Regions from separate parts of the Agromyces chitinivorans genome, predicted to be linked through region 1. Evidence: predicted binding sites of a transcription regulator. Region 1 holds the regulator's gene; the other holds the start of a gene.
What was found. The regulator LexA, encoded in region 1, represses DNA repair genes until DNA is damaged. The targets are predictions, from matches to a motif close to TCGAACANNTGTTCGA.
Positions count from the first base shown of each region.

Region 2: imuA' (DnaE2-dependent mutagenesis accessory factor ImuA') is a predicted target of LexA. The motif match lies at 5,760-5,775, and genes of this name have one in related genera.

Region 1 is NZ_JBEPJZ010000001.1:2,663,412-2,671,476, forward strand. Features, by position in the region: gene hflX (GTPase HflX) at 1-879, shown strand, start outside; gene ABZK10_RS12565 (hypothetical protein) at 974-1,381, shown strand; gene ABZK10_RS12570 (methylenetetrahydrofolate reductase) at 1,659-2,654, shown strand; gene metE (5-methyltetrahydropteroyltriglutamate--homocysteine S-methyltransferase) at 2,651-4,987, shown strand; gene lexA (transcriptional repressor LexA) at 5,039-5,743, opposite strand; gene ABZK10_RS12585 (LysM peptidoglycan-binding domain-containing protein) at 6,014-6,439, shown strand; gene ABZK10_RS12590 (histidinol-phosphate transaminase) at 6,497-7,573, shown strand; gene hisB (imidazoleglycerol-phosphate dehydratase HisB) at 7,627-8,065, shown strand, end outside.
Region 2 is NZ_JBEPJZ010000002.1:264,433-272,497, forward strand. Features, by position in the region: gene ABZK10_RS14030 (FKBP-type peptidyl-prolyl cis-trans isomerase) at 1-266, opposite strand, end outside; gene ABZK10_RS14035 (tRNA (adenine-N1)-methyltransferase) at 325-1,326, opposite strand; gene ABZK10_RS14040 (HAD family hydrolase) at 1,323-2,003, opposite strand; gene ABZK10_RS14045 (PAC2 family protein) at 2,082-2,999, shown strand; gene ABZK10_RS14050 (undecaprenyl-diphosphate phosphatase) at 3,078-3,896, opposite strand; gene ABZK10_RS14055 (M20/M25/M40 family metallo-hydrolase) at 3,955-5,283, opposite strand; tRNA gene ABZK10_RS14060 (tRNA-Leu) at 5,414-5,499, shown strand; gene imuA' (DnaE2-dependent mutagenesis accessory factor ImuA') at 5,785-6,537, shown strand; gene ABZK10_RS14070 (DNA polymerase Y family protein) at 6,534-8,065, shown strand, end outside.

The DNA.
Region 1 (8,065 bases):
GAGTCGATGTCCCGCCAGGCCGGTGGCCAGGTGGGCGGCGCGGGCGCCGGCATGGGCTCGCGCGGACCGGGTGAGACGAAGATCGAGCTCGACCGCCGCCGCATCCACACCCGCATGTCGCGCCTGCGCAAGCAGATCGCGGCCATGAAGCCGGCCCGCGAGGCCAAGCGCGCGAACCGCCGCCGCAACGCGGTGCCGTCGGTCGCGATCGCCGGGTACACCAACGCCGGCAAGTCGAGCCTCGTCAACCGCATCACCGGTGCCGGCGTGCTCGTCGAGAACGCGCTGTTCGCGACGCTCGACGCGACCGTGCGCCGCAACCAGACGCCCGACGGCCGCCTGTACACGATCGCCGACACCGTCGGGTTCGTGCGGAACCTCCCGCACCAGCTCGTCGAGGCGTTCCGCTCGACGCTCGAGGAGGTCGGCGACTCCGACCTGATCGTGCACGTGGTCGACGCGTCGCACCCCGACCCGGCGAGCCAGCTCGCGACGGTGCGCGACGTCATCGGCGAGCTCGGCGCCCGCGACATCCCCGAGCTCGTGGTCTTCAACAAGTCCGACCTCATCGACGACGAGGAGCGGCTCGTGCTGCGCGGCCTCGAGCCCGAGGCGGTCTTCGCCTCGGCCCGCACCGGCGCCGGCATCCCCGAGCTGCTGCAGGCCATCGCCGACCGCATCCCCGACCCGTCGGTCGAGGTCGACCTGCTCGTGCCGTACGACCGCGGCGACATCGTCTCGACGCTGCACGAGGCCGGGCGCGTGCTCGAGGTCGACTACCGCGACGACGGCACGCACGTGCGCGCCCTCGCCAATCCGGAGCTCGCCGCGCAGCTCGCGGGGTACTCGGTGCGCCCCGCCGCATCCGTCACCGACTAGGCCGTGCGCGCCGGCCGGCGCTCCGCCCGATGATCCGCGCGAGCGATGTGGATCGATCTGCTTCGACGCGGACGCCGTCTGGCATCATTCGGCCATGGCGTCCAGGCGATCGTGGTCCGTGCTCGCCGTCGGGGCCGCCGTGCTCGCGTTGAGCGCGTGCGGCGCGGAGGCGCACCCCTACTCGGACCTCGGCGGGGAGGCGACCCGCCAGGACGCGTTGCCCGCCTCGCTGCCCGAGTACGCCTCCCGCGACCTCGACATCGAGTCGAGCCGGTACGTCGGCGACGACGACGGCACGCGGCTCTGGCTGGCACGCGGCGCCGAGGAGGGCACCGTGTGCCTGGTCATCGTCTCGGCCGCGGAGGAGTGGTTCGTCGCTTGCGGCGGCGAGGCCGGTCCGATGACCACGGGAGGCGTCGTCGGGTCGTACACCGTGCACGCCGACCACCATCCGATCCCCGACGACGCGGTGGAGATCTCCGCGAACGTGTACCGACGCTGATTTCCCGCGGAGCGTCCCGGAACGCGGGCCGGTGCGTGCGCACCCGCTTCGCCGCCTCCTGAACGACCGCCGCCTCCTGAACGCCCGCCGTCACATTCGGTCACGGGGGAGACGCCGCGCGCCCGCAGGCGTATCGTCGAGAACGATCGTTGCGACGGGCCCGGCCCGTCGCGTGGAGCGACCGCCGAGCCCGGCACCCGCCCGCGAGCGCCCGACCACTTCGCGTCGGGACCGCGGCCTGCCGTGCGTCCCGTCGCCCCCAGACGATGAGGACCCGATGTCCGAGACCGGCCGATTCCGACCGCACGACGACGCCGCCGTGCGGCGGGTGCCCGTGTCGTTCGAGCTGTTCCCGCCGCGCTCGGACGCCGCCGCCATCGCCCTCGGCCGCACCATCGACCGCCTCGCCGAGGCCGACCCGGCGTTCATCTCCGTGACGTTCGGCGCCGGCGGCTCGTCGCGCGAGCGGTCGCTCACGGTGCTGCGGTACATCCTGGAGCAGACGCAGGTCGAGCCCATGGCGCACCTGACCTGCGTCGGCTCGTCGCACGCGGAGGCCAACCGCCTGGTGCGCGAGTTCCTCGACGCGGGCATCACGAGCTTCCTCGCCCTCCGCGGCGACCCGCCGGCCGGCGCGGCCGAGGGCGACGGGCTGGGCGACCTCGGGTCGTCGGCCGAGCTGGTGCAGCTCATCCACCGGGTGCAGGAGGAGCGGGAGCCGTTCGCGCAGCTCGGCGTGCCGGGTGCGCCGAAGGCGCGGCGCATCGAGGACCGCCCGCGGCCGGAGCGCGTCGCGGTCGCGACGTTCCCCACGGGGCATCCGCGCTCGGCCAACCGCCGGCAGGACGTCGACGCGCTGCTCGCGAAGGAGGTCGCGGGCGCGAACCTCGCGATCACGCAGCTGTTCTGGCACGCCGACGACTACCTCGGCTTCGTCGAGCTCGCCCGAGCCGGCGGCGTGACCATCCCGATCCTGCCCGGCATCATGCCCGTCGTCTCGCCGAAGCGGCTCGCGCGGCTGACCGAGCTCACGGGCGTGCCCGCGCCCGACGACCTCGCGATCGCGCTCGAGATCGAGCCCGACGAGGCCGCCCAGCGCGAGATCGGCATGCGCTTCGCCGCCGACCTCGCGCGCGGCGTCGTCGACGGCGGCGCCCCCGGACTCCACCTGTACACCTTCAACCACCACGAGGCGGTGCTCGGCGTGCTGGCCGAGCTCGACCTCTTCCCGCCCCGGGCCGCCCGGCCCACGTCCCTCACGGAGCACGCATGACCCGCACGACCTTCCCGACCGGCACGATCCTCGGCTACCCCCGCATCGGGCGCCGACGCGAACTCAAGCGCGCCGTCGAGTCCTTCTGGAGCGGCCGCATCGACGAGGCGGAGCTCGAGCGCACCGCCGCCGAGCTGCGCGCCGCGACCCGCGAGCGGCTGCAGGCGCTCGGCCTCGGCGCCGACGACTCGTCGATCCCCGAGTCGTTCTCGTACTACGACCAGGTGCTCGACGCCGCCGTCGCGGTGGGCGCGATCCCCGAGCGCTTCGCCGACCTGGTCGACGACTCCGGCCGCGTCGGCCTCGACGCCTACTTCACCATCGCGCGCGGCGAGGGCGAGAAGGCCCCCCTCGAGATGACGAAGTGGTTCGACTCGAACTACCACTACCTGGTGCCCGAGATCGCGGCCGACACCGCGTTCCGCCTCGCCGACGACCGCATCGTGCGCGAGGTCGCCGAGGCGCGCGGGGCGGGCCTCGTGACCCGGCCCGTCGTGGTCGGTCCGGTGACCCTCCTGCTGCTGAGCAAGGCCGCCGAGGGCTCGGATGCCTCCTTCCGGCCGCTCGACCGCCTGGACGACCTGCTGCCGGTGTACGTCGAGCTCCTCTCGCGGCTCGCCGACGCGGGCGCCGAGTGGGTGCAGCTCGACGAACCGGCGCTGGTGTCGGAGAGCATCGACGTCGACCCGGCCGACGCGCGTGCGGCCCTCGCCCGCGCGTACGAGGTGCTCGGCGGGGCATCCGCCCGCCCCTCGATCCTCGTCGCCGCGCCCTACGGCGCGCTCGACGCGGCGCTGCCCGTGCTCGCCGCGAGCCCGGTCGAGGCGATCGGACTCGACCTCGTGCGCGGCAGCGCGCCGGTCGGCCTCGATGACGTCACCCGCGCCGGCCTCGCGACCAAGGCGATCGTCGCGGGCGTCGTCGACGGCCACAACGTCTGGCGCGGCGACCTCGCCGCCGCCCTGACCGCGGCCGAGTCGGTGCGCGACCTCGGCGCCGCGCTCGCGGTGTCGACCTCGACGTCGCTGCTGCACGTGCCGCACGACGTCGACGACGAGACCGCGCTCGACGCGCGGCTGCGTTCCTGGCTCGCCTTCGCCGACCAGAAGGTCGCGCAGGTCGCCGTGCTCGCCCGCGGCCTCGCCGGGGGAGCGGACGCGATCGCCGACGAGCTCGCCGCCGCCACCGCCGCCCTCGCCGACCGCAGCGGCGCCGCGGGCGTGCGCGACGGCGCGGTGCGCGACCGCCTCGCCGCACTCGACGCCGACGCGGGCACCCGGGCCGACTACGAGGCGCGCGTCGCGGCGCAGGCCGAGCTCGACCTGCCGGTGCTGCCCACGACCACGATCGGGTCGTTCCCGCAGACCGGCGACATCCGTCGTGCCCGTGCCCGCCACGCGCGCGGCGAGCTCGACGACGCCGGCTACGAGGCCCTGATGCGCGCGGAGATCGAGCGCGTCATCCGCCTCCAGGAGGAGATCGGACTCGACGTGCTGGTGCACGGCGAACCGGAGCGCAACGACATGGTGCAGTACTTCGCCGAGCTGCTCGACGGCTTCGCCGTGACCGAGCACGGCTGGGTGCAGTCGTACGGCAGCCGCTGCACGCGCCCCTCGATCCTCTGGGGCGACGTGTCCCGCCCCGAGCCGATGACGGTCGAGTGGTCGCGGTACGCGCAGTCGCTCTCCGACAAGCCCGTCAAGGGCATGCTCACCGGGCCCGTGACGATCCTCGCATGGTCGTTCGTGCGCGACGACCAGCCGCTGGGCGACACGGCGAACCAGGTGGCGCTGGCGCTGCGCGACGAGATCGCCGACCTCGAGACCGCCGGCATCCGCATCATCCAGGTCGACGAGCCGGCGCTGCGCGAGCTGCTGCCGCTGAAGCGCGCCGACCAGCCGGCGTACCTCGACTGGTCGGTCGGCGCGTTCCGCCTCGCGACCGGCGGCGCGGCGACGGCCACGCAGGTGCACACCCACCTCTGCTACTCGGAGTTCGGCGTGGTGATCGACGCGATCCGCGCGCTCGACGCCGACGTGACGAGCATCGAGGCGGCGCGCAGCCGCATGGAGGTCGTCGACGACCTGCGCACGAGCGGCTTCGACCACGGCGTCGGCCCGGGCGTCTACGACATCCACTCGCCGCGCGTGCCGAGCGTCGCAGAGGTCACCGAGCTGCTCGAGCGCGCGGCGGACTCGCTGCCGCTCCGCCAGGTCTGGGTGAACCCCGACTGCGGCCTGAAGACGCGCGGCTACGACGAGACGGTCGCCTCGCTGCGCAACATCATCGACGCCACCCGCGAGGTGCGCGCCCGCGCGGCGGTCGGGGCCTGAGCGGATGCCCCGGGGCGCGCGCCGCCCCGGGGCATCCGTCGTCGTGCGGCGCTAGACGGTGCGGAGCACGGCGACGACCTTGCCCAGGATCTCGGCGTAGTCGCCGAGGATGGGCTCGAACGCGCTGTTGCGCGGCAGCAGCCAGGTGTGGCCGTCGCGCTGCCGGAAGACCTTGACGGTCGCCTCGCCGTCGAGCATCGCGGCGACGATCTCGCCGTTCTCGGCGGTCTGCTGCTGCCGCACGACGACCCAGTCGCCGTCGCAGATCGCCGCGTCGACCATCGAGTCGCCGACGACCTTGAGGATGAACAGCTCGCCCTTGCCGACGAGTTGGCGGGGGAGCGGGAACACCTCCTCGATCTGCTGGTCGGCGGTGATCGGCACGCCCGCGGCGATGCGGCCCACCAGCGGCACCATCGCGGCGTCGCCCACGGGGGCGGGGGAGCCGGATGCCCCTGACGCGCCGGTCTCGTCGGCGGCCTCCGTCTGCTGCGGCGTCTCGATGAGCACCTCGAGCGCGCGCGGCCGGTTCGGGTCGCGCCGCAGGTAGCCGCTCAGCTCGAGCTGGTTGAGCTGGTGGGCGACGCTCGAGAGCGACGACAGGCTCACCGCGTCGCCGATCTCGCGCATGCTCGGCGGGTAGCCCCGCGTCGAGACGGAGCGCTGGATCACGTCGAGGATCTGCAGCTGCTTGGCGCTGAGGTTCTTGCGCCGCCGGGTCGCCCGACGCTGCTCGAGGTCGTTCTCGGTGTCCACGTGCTCCGCCCTCCACGGGATCGGCAGTCCGTGCCGCCGAACCGAATGTCAGTGGTGTCTGATCGACTGTCGCCAGACATTCGAAACTGTATCCCTCGCTACGGGGTCGGGCAAACATATGTTCGAGCGTGTCGCGCGGAAATCCGCGGCTCTCCGTTGCGGATGCGGGGTTGAGTGTTCGATCATTCGAAGGTATATTCGGAACACAGCTTCGCGCCGGCACTCCCGGCCGAGTGCCGGCGCGAAGCTTCCGGGAGGTGCGAGATGACGATGGCAATCCACAGCGGCACGGTCTTCGGTTCGCCGCGCACGACGACGACGGTCCCGAGCCGGGAACGCCCCAGCGCGGCTCGACCCAGCGCGGCGCGACCGCAGACCGACCAGATCCCCGCACGCACGAGGCTCCGCCTGACCCGGCGCGGGCGGCTCGTCTTCGGCACGCTCGGCGTGCTGATCGCGCTGGCGTTCGCGCTGCTGCTGCCGCTCGCGGCCGCTCCCGCCGTCGCCGGTGACGAGGCGGCCGAGCCGCTGCAGGTCATCACGGTCGAGCAGGGGCAGTCGCTCTGGGCCATCGCCGAGCAGATCGCGCCGCACGCCGACCCGCGCGAGGTCATCACCGACATCCTGCGCCTCAACGGCCTCGACTCGGCCGAGCTGGTGCCCGGCCAGCAGCTCGCCCTTCCGGCCGACCGCTGAGTCCGGCGGTGCCCCGGGGCGCCGAAACACGTCGGTCGCCGTCAGTAGCATGAGTGCGTGACGACCCTCGACGACCTCCCGATCCGCGATGACCTCCGAGGCAAGGTGCCCTACGGCGCGCCGCAGCTGCACGTGCCCGTCGCGCTGAACGTGAACGAGAACACGCACCCGATTCCCGAGGACGTCGCGCACGACATCATCGCCCGCATCGCCCAGGCACTGCTGAGCCTCAACCGCTACCCCGACCGCGAGTTCACGGCCCTGCGCGAGGCGCTCGCGGGCTACCTCGGCCACGGGCTCTCGCCCGACCGCATCTGGGCGGCGAACGGCTCGAACGAGGTGCTCCAGCAGGTGCTGCAGGCGTTCGGCGGGTTCGGGCGCACGGCGCTCGGCTTCGCCCCGACCTACTCGATGTACCCGCTGCTGTCGTCGGGCGTCGGCGTGGAGTGGATCGGCGCCGAGCGCGATGCCGACTTCGAGCTCTCGCCCGAGACCGCGGTGCGCGCGATCGAGCAGCACGATCCCGACCTCGTCATCCTCTGCTCGCCGAACAACCCCACGGGCACGCCGATCCCGCTCGAGACCGTGCGCGCCGTCGCCGACGCGGCTCGCGGCATGGTCGTCGTCGACGAGGCGTACGCCGAGTTCGCCCCGCCCGGTTCGCCGAGCGCGCTGTCGCTGCTCGAGGGCCGCCCGCGCCTGATCGTCTCGCGCACCATGAGCAAGGCGTTCGCCTTCGCCGGCGCTCGGGTCGGCTACCTCGCCGCGGACCCCGCCGTGATCGACGCGATCCGGCTCGTGCGCCTGCCGTACCACCTCTCCGCGCTCACCCAGGCGGCGGCGATCGGCGCGGTCGAGCACGCGCCCGAGATGCTGGCCATGGTCGACGACATCCGCGGCCAGCGCGACCGCATCTCGGCCGAGCTCGCCGGACTCGGCTACCGCCCGTACCGCTCGTGGAGCAACTTCGTGCTCTTCGCGGGCGTCGACGACCCGCCGGCGACATGGGCGGCGCTCCGCGACCGCGGCGTCCTCGTGCGCGATGTCGGCATCCCCGGCACCCTGCGGGTGAGCGCGGGCACCGAGACCGAGACGACGGCGTTCCTCGAGGCCCTCGCGGCGGTGGGGCGCTGAGCGGCCCCGTCGCACGCGAGGAGCGCGGCATCCGCCCGCAATAGGATGGCCGCATGAGCACCCCCGCACGGACCGCCCGCGTGCAGCGCGAGACGAGCGAGTCGAGCATCGACCTGTCGCTCGACCTCGACGGCACCGGAACGAGCGACATCGAGACCTCGGTGCCGTTCTACGACCACCTGCTGACGGCGTTCGCGAAGCACTCGCTGACCGACCTGACCGTGCGCGCCCGGGGCGACATCGAGATCGACGTGCACCACACGGTGGAAGACGTCGGCATCGTGCTCGGCACCGCGATCAGGCAGGCGCTCGGCGACAAGCGCGGCATCTCGCGCTACGGCGACGCGCTCGTGCCGCTCGACGAGGCGCTCGCGCAGGCCGTCGTCGACCTCTCCGGCCGGCCGTACCTCGTGCACACAGGCGAGCCCGCGGGCTTCGAGTTCCACCTGATCGGCGGGCACTTCACCGGCTCCATGGTGCGTCACGTGTTCG
Region 2 (8,065 bases), on a different contig from region 1:
TTGTACACGGACAGCTTGACGAGTGCCTTCTGGCCGGCCACGAGGGTGTCGCCCGTGCCGTCGATCAGCACGTCGCACTCCGTCTCCTCCGCGATCACCGGCGTCGGGAAGTCGACGCGCGGGGTCGTCCCGAAGGAGCCGCCGACGGTGACGAGGTCGGTCGCGGGGCCGGGGCCGGCCGCGTCCTCCGACGCGGGCGCGGAGCATCCGGTCAGGGCGAGCGCCAGGGCGCCTCCGGTCGCGATGAGCGCGAGAGTCCGTCGCACAGGTCCTCGATTCGTGGTGTCGTTCGGGTGGCGGTCGGCGGATGCGGCCGGAAGCATCCTACCCGTCGTCGGCGGTGCGCCTCTGCGCCAGCTCCGCGGAGGCGCTCGCCTCGCGGACGCGCTTGCGCAGCGCCTTGTCGCTGACGTTCCGCTCGCCGAGCGCGCCCGGCGTCCACGCCTCGACGTCCTCGTCGCTGAAGTCGGACTTCGATGCGCGGCGCTTGAGGTCGGGCAGCACGACGCCGGGAGCGAGGCGCCGCGCCGTGATGAGGAACCCGGTGTGCGCGACCATCCGGTGGTCGGGCCGCACCGCGAGACCCTCGACGTGCCAGCCGCGCACCATGGTCTCGCTCGACGCCGGGTTGGTGTAGCCGCCGGTCGCGCGGATGGCCTCGGCGACACGCGACAGCTGCGTGGCGGTGGCCACGTAGCAGAGCAGCACGCCGCCGGGCTTCAGCGCGGCCGAGACGGCGTCGAGGGTCTCCCACGGCGCGAGCATGTCGAGCACGACGCGGTCGACGGATGCCTCGGGGGCGGTCTCCGGCAGGGTGTGCGCGAGGTCCCCGGCGGTGACGCTCCAGTTCGACGGCACCTCGCCGAAGTAGGTCTGCACGTTGCCGCGCGCGACGTCGGCGAACTCCTCGCGGCGCTCGAACGACAGCAGCCGCCCGCCCGAGCCGATCGCGCGCAGCAGCCAGAGCGACAGCGCTCCGGAGCCGACTCCCGCCTCGACGACGGTCGCCCCGGGGAAGATGTCGGCCTGCGCGAGGATCTGCGCGGCGTCCTTCGGGTAGACGATCGCGGCGCCGCGCGGCATCGACATGACGAAGTCGGCGAGCAGCGGCCGCAGCGCCAGGTACTCGATGCCGGCCTGGTTGACGACCACCGAGCCGTCGGGCAGCCCGATCAGGTCGTCGTGGGCGATCCCGCCCTTGTGCGAGTGGAACACCTTGCCCGGTTCGAGCGTGATGGTGTGCAGCCGGCCCTTGGGGCCGGTCAGCTGCACGCGGTCGCCGACGGTGAAGGGCCCGCTGGGCTGGGGGGCGGATGCGGCGCTCATGCGTGCTCCCCCGTGCGCGCGGCTGCGAAGACGGCGACCAGGTCGTCGACCGTGCGGCCGCCGAGGCTCGGCCAGCGCTCGTGCGCGGGCTCGTCGTCGAGCGGGAGGATGTGCGGCACGCCCATGGTCACGGCGCCCGAGGCCATGGCGGCGGCGAGGCCCGTCGGCGAGTCCTCGACGGCGAGGCAGTCCTCGATCGCCACGCCCAACAGCTCGGCGGCGCGCAGGTAGGGCTCGGGGTGCGGCTTCGCGTGCGTCACCGCGTCGCCCGTGACGATCGCGTCGAAGGCCGGGAAGCCCATGGCCGCGACCACGTCGTCGGCCATCGAGCGGATCGACATGGTCACGAGGGCGGTGCGGATGCCCCGCTCGCGCAGCGCCTGCAGCAGCTCGCGGGCGCCGGGCTGCCACGGCACGCCCTCGGACGCCAGCAGGCCCCGCACCTGGTCGGTCAGCCCGTGCACGATGCGGTCCTCGGGCAGGTCGACGCCGTACCCCTGCAGGATGCGCGCCGACGGCCAGAGCCCGCTGCCGACCAGTGCGAGCGCGTCCTCCTGGGTCCAGGTGCCGCCGAACGACTCGACCAGCTCCGTCTCCGCGCGGATCCAGTACGGCTCGGTGTCGACGAGGGTGCCGTCCATGTCCCAGAGGACCGCGGCGGGTAGGGCTTCGCTCACGACCGTCAAGTCTACGTGCAGCGCCTATTGTGGACCTGAGGGCGGCGCGAGCCGCCCGGAGGGGAACGCGCGGGCGTAGTGGCAGACGAACACGGGATCAACGGCGGCAGGATCCTCGTCGTGGCCTTCGAGGGCTGGAACGACGCCGGCGAGGCCGCGTCGGGAGCGGCGCAGGCCGTGATCGACCACCTCGACCTCGTCGAGATCGGCGCGGTCGACCCCGAGCTCTACTACGACTACCAGTTCACCCGTCCGACCGTCGCGATGGGCGACGACGGCGTGCGCCGGCTCACCTGGCCGGGCGCCCGCCTGCTCGGCCCCGCTCCGGGCGCACCCGACGACGAGGACGACGAGCGCGTGACCGGGCCGGGCGCCGACCAGGTGCACGTGCTGATCGGCGCCGAGCCCGCGCGCACCTGGAAGGGCTTCGCCTCCGAGATCATCGACGGCGCGCTGTCCGCGGGCATCGAGGTCGTCGTCTTCCTCGGCGCGATGCTCGCCGACGCGCCGCACACGCGCCCGCTCTCGGTGTTCGTCTCGAGCGACAACCCGGAGGTGCGCGACGAGCTCGGCATCGACCGGCCGAGCTACGAGGGGCCCGTCGGCATCCTCAGCGTGCTCTCCGACGCCGCGGAGCGCGCGGGCATCCCGACCCTGTCGCTCTGGGCCTCGGTGCCGCACTACGTGCACAACTCGCCGTCGCCGAAGGCCGTGCTCGCGCTGCTGTCGAAGCTCGAGGAGATCACCGGGCTCAGCGTGCCGCGCGGCTCCCTGGAGTCGGATGCCGCGGCCTGGGAGGCGGGCGTGGATGCGCTCGCCGCCGACGACGAGGACATGGCCGCCTACATCGAGCAGCTCGAGCAGGCGCGCGACACCGTCGACTCCCCCGAGGCGAGCGGCGAGGCCATCGCGCAGGAGTTCGAGCGCTACCTCAGGCGGCGCGGGGACGGACCCGGCGACACCCGCGGCGAGCAGCCCTGGCGGCCGCGCGACTGAGCGTCGCCACCGGGGCATGCGCTCGTCGACCGCGGCGCCGGCTCGGGGGCATCCGCTCGCCCCGTGCGGGAACCGCCGTCAGGCGTCGATCGTGCCCGTCGCGAGCAGCACCATGATCGTGCCGCCGAGCAGCACCCGGTAGATCACGAACGGCAGGAAGCTGCGCTTGGAGATGTAGCTCATGAAGAACGCGATCACGAGGAGCGCGACCACGAACGCGACGAGCGTCGCAGCGGCCGTCTCGACCGGGCCGTAGACGCCCGGCTCGCCCCAGCTCTTGAACAGCTGGTAGAAGCCCGAGCCGAACACCGCGGGGATCGCCAGCAGGAACGCGTAGCGGGCCGCCGCGGCGCGCTCGTAGCCCATGAGGAGCCCCGCGGTGATGGTGCCGCCCGAGCGCGAGACGCCCGGGATGAGCGCGAGCGCCTGCGCGAACCCGTAGATGATGCCGTGCCCGTAGGTGAGGTCGTCGAGCCCCCGGCGCTTCGCGCCGATCCAGTCGGCGATGCCGAGCAGGATGCCGAAGACGATGAGGGTCGTGGCGACGATCCAGAGCGAGCGCAGCGTGGTCTCGATCTGGTCCTGGAAGATCAGGCCGAGCACCACGATCGGGATCGAGCCGAGGATGATCAGCCAACCCATGCGCGCGTCGGGGTCGTTGCGGGGCACGCGTCCCCAGAGCGCGAGCCACCAGCGCGAGACGATGCGCACGATGTCGCGCCAGAAGAAGACGACGACCGCCGCCTCGGTGCCGATCTGCACGATCGCCGTGAATGCCGCGCCCGGGTCGGCCGCGTTCGGCAGGAACTCGCCGAGGATGCGCAGGTGCGCGCTGGAGGAGATCGGCAGGAACTCGGTGAGCCCCTGCACGAGTCCGAGGATCAGCGCTTCGATCATGCCGGGCTCACCTTCCGCCCCGCGCGGCGGGGCCGCGTGTCGTTGCGGTGGGGATCGCTCAGTAGTCGAGCAGCAGGTCCTGCAGGACCCTGCTCCCGAAGACTAGTGCGTCCAGCGGCACCCGCTCGTCCACCCCGTGGAACATGGCCGGGAAGTCGAGGTCGGCGGGCAGCCGGAGCGGCGCGAAGCCGTAGCCGGCGATGCCGAGGCGGCTGAGCGCCTTGTTGTCGGTGCCGCCCGAGAGCAGGTACGGGAAGACCGGCACGCCCGGGTCGTGGTGCTCGAGCGTCGCCTTCACGGCGTCGACGAGCGGGCCGCTGAACGGGGTCTCGAGCCCGACGTCGCGCACGACCGTCTCGATCTCGATGTCGTCGCCGACGATCTCGCGCACGCGGGCGAGCACGGCGTCCTCCTCGCCGGGGAGCGTGCGGATGTCGATCAGCGCCTCGGCGCGGTCGGGGATGACGTTGTGCTTGTAGCCCGCGGTCAGCAGCGTGGGGTTCGTGGTGGTGCGCAGGGTCGCGCTGAGGAAGCCCGCCGCCGAGGTGCGCAGGACGAGCTCGTCGGGCGAGACCTGCTGCGGGTCGGCGCCCGTCACCCGGGCGATCTCGGCGAGCAGCGCACGCGTCGTGTCGACCAGGTGCAGTGGCCACTCCTCGCGACCGAGGGCTGCGACCGCCTCGGCGAGGCGGGTGATCGCGTTCTCGCGCACGAGCCGGGAGCCGTGCGCGGCGGGTCCGCGGGCGACCAGGCGGATCCAGACCAGCGCCTTCTCCCCCGTCTGCAGCAGGTAGGCGCGCTCGCCGCCGAGGTGCACCGAGTAGCCGCCGACCTCGCTGATCGCCTCGGTCGCACCGGCGAACACCTCCGGGTGGTGGTCGACCATCCAGCTCGAGCCGAAGAGGCCGCCCGCCTCCTCGTCGGCGAAGAACGCCAGCACCAGCTCGCGCTCGGGCTGCCGGCCCGAGGCGAGGATGTCGCCGACGGCCGTGAGGATCATGGCGTCCATGTCCTTCATGTCGACCGCTCCCCTGCCCCAGAGCAGGCCGTCGCGCACCTCGCCCGCGAACGGGTCGACGCTCCAGTTGCGCGGGTCGGCGGGCACCACGTCGAGGTGTCCGTGCACCACGAGTGCGGGCTTGTCGGGGTTCGCGCCCGGCACGCGGGCGACCACGCTCGTGCGCCCCGGTGCGGCGTCGAACAGCCGGGGCTCGAGGCCCATCGCCGACAGGTGCGCCTCGACGTACTCGGCCGCCTCGGTCTCTCCCTCGGAACGCCCCTCACCGTGGTTCGTGGTGTCGAACCGGATCAGGTCGCGGGCGATCCGGACGGTCGGCTCGAGCGCGTCGGTGCCGGTGGGGACGGGGTGCTCGGATGCCTCGGACATGCCCCACACGCTACCCCGGATGCCGCGCGGCGATCGGCCCGGGGCATCCGCCTGCATGGTTCGGCGCACCGTTCGATCCGTGGTAATGTCTTCTCTCGGGCCTGCGGGAGATCGCGGGTTCGCAACACACGCGCGGGTGGCGGAATTGGCAGACGCGCTAGCTTGAGGTGCTAGTGCCCGTATTAGGGCGTGGGGGTTCAAGTCCCCCCTCGCGCACGGTGTGAGAACGGCCGGATCGGATGATCCGGCCGTTCGTCGTTTGTGCGGCTGATCCCGTTTCGGGGGCTTCCCCATCGAGCGTGCGCCCCTGTTCGCGGTCGAGGGCCGGTTCTTCGCCTGAGGGCGAAAGCTTCAGCCCTCAGGCGAAGAAACGGCCCTCAGACCTCTCATTCGGGCGCGACGTACTCGATGTGGGTGGGTGCCGGTTCGGTGGTGTCGAGTGGCGCGGGACGAGTGGCATCCGCCGCTTGACTCATTCGAACATACGTTCGAACATGGGGTGTGGCACTCACCGCTCCCCTCCGGCCGTCCCGCGTCTCCGCGGGCGAGGCCCGCGAACGCGCCGACGCGCTGCGCGCACGCATCGCCGACATGCAGTCGACCAGGCTCGAGGGGCGGGCGATCCCGACACTGCCGGCGCTGCACGACCTGCTGCCCGGCGGGGTGCTGCGCGAGGGCGGCGCGTACGGGGTCGAGGGGTCGACGAGCCTCGTCATGGCGATGCTCGCCGGTGCGTCGGGGGCCGGGTCGTGGTGCGCCGTCGTCGGCGTGCCGGGGTTCGGCGCCGAGGCCGCACGGCTCGCGGGACTCGACCTCGACCGGCTCGTGCTCGTGCCCGAACCCGGGCGGCACTGGCTGGCGGTGGTCGCCGCGCTCGTCGACGTGATTCCGGTCGTGGCGGTGCGCCCGCCCGAGGCGGTCGGGGCGGCGGATGCCTCGCGGCTCGGCGCCCGGCTGCGCCAGCGCCGTGCGGCGCTCGTGGTCGACGGCTCCTGGCCGCAGAGCGAGGTGCAGCTGCGGGTCGCCGAGAGCCGCTGGACCGGGCTCGGCGACGGGCACGGGCGGCTCGCCGCGCGCGAGGCGGTCGTGACGGCGTCGGGCCGGGGCGGGTTCGGGCGCGCGAGCACCGCGCGGCTGCTGCTGCCGGGCGCGCATGCCGCGGCGGAACGGGTCGACGAGGGTGCGCTCGGCGACACGGGCGGGCGCGCCGGGGCGGAGCAGGCGCCGGCCCCGCTGCGGAGGGTCGCCGGATGAGCGCCGGGCCCGAGGCATCCGACCCCCGGCGCACCATCGTGGTGTGGTGCCCCGACTGGCCGGTCATCGCGGCCGCACGCGAGGCGGGGCTCTCGCTCGAGTCGCCGCTCGCCCTGGTCGAGAAGGGCCTCGTGTTCGCCTGCTCGGGCGCGGCACGGCGCGACGGGGTGGCGCGCGGGCTGAAGCTGCGCGAGGCGCAGTACCGCTCCCCCGCGCTCGAGCTGCTCGACTACGACGCCGGGCTCGACGCGCGCGCCTTCGAGCCCGTGGTGCGACGGGTCGAGGAGACCACGCCCGGCGTGCAGCTGCTGCGCCCCGGTGCGCTCGCGGTGCGGGCACGCGGGCCGGTGCGGTACTACGGCGGCGAGGCCGAGGCCGCCGAGGCGCTGCGGGCCGCGGTGGGCGGGTTCGGGCTGCCCGTGCGGGTGGGTGTCGCCGACGGGCCGTTCGCGGCCGAGCAGGCGGCACGCGCGACCTCGGAGGCGGCGCCGGTGCTGCGGGTCGAGCCGGGCGGGTCGGCCGCGTTCATCGCGCCGCTGCCCGTGGGCGTGCTCGTCGACCCGCGCACCGCGACGCTGCTGCACCGGCTCGGGGTGCGCCGGCTCGGCGAGTTCGCCGCGCTGCCCGCCGACGACGTGCTGCGTCGGTTCGGGCCGACCGGTGCGTTCGCCCACGACCGCGCGGCGGGCCGCGACGGCGCCCGGGTGCTCGCGCGCACGCCACCGCCCGAGTGGGACGAGCAGGTCGAGTTCGAGCCGCCGCTCGACCGCATCGACCAGCTCGCGTTCGCGTTCCGCACCCGGGCGGAGTCGTTCATCGAGCGCCTCACCGCGGCGAAGCTCGTCTGCACCGCGGTGCACATCGAGATCGTCGACGACGAGGGCGGCGTCTCGGCGCGCGACTGGCTGCACCCGCGCTGGTTCACGCCGGGCGACGTGCTCGACCGCATCCGCTGGCAGCTGCAGGGGTCGGGCGGCGCCGACGCGGGGCTGGGCTCGCCGATCGCGCGGGTGCGCGTGCACCCCGAGCGGCTCGACTCCACGGGCAACCACGAGGAAGGGCTCTGGGGCACCGGCCCCGACGAGCGCGTGCACCACGGGCTCACCCGCGTGCAGGGCATGCTCGGGCACGAGGGCGTCGTCACCGCGACCATCGGGGGCGGGCGCATGCTCGCCGACCGCGAGGTGCACGTGCCGTGGGGCGACCGGCCGCCCGAGGGGGTGTCCGACCGCCCCTGGCCCGGGTCGCTGCCCGCGCCGCTGCCCGCGACCGTGTTCCGCGAGCGGGTGGCGGCCGGGCTCGTCGACGCCGACGGCGCCGCGATCACCGTCGACGAGCGCGGGTCGATCAGCGCACCGCCGGCCGCGTTCACCGTCGCCGGGCTCGCGGCGCCCGGCGGGCCGCGCCGGGTGCGGGCCTGGGCGGGGCCGTGGCCGGTCGTCGAACGGTGGTGGGACGCCGCGACCGCGCGGCGCGCGCACCGGTTCCAGGTGGTCGACGACGACGGAGCCGCCTGGCTGCTCGTGCG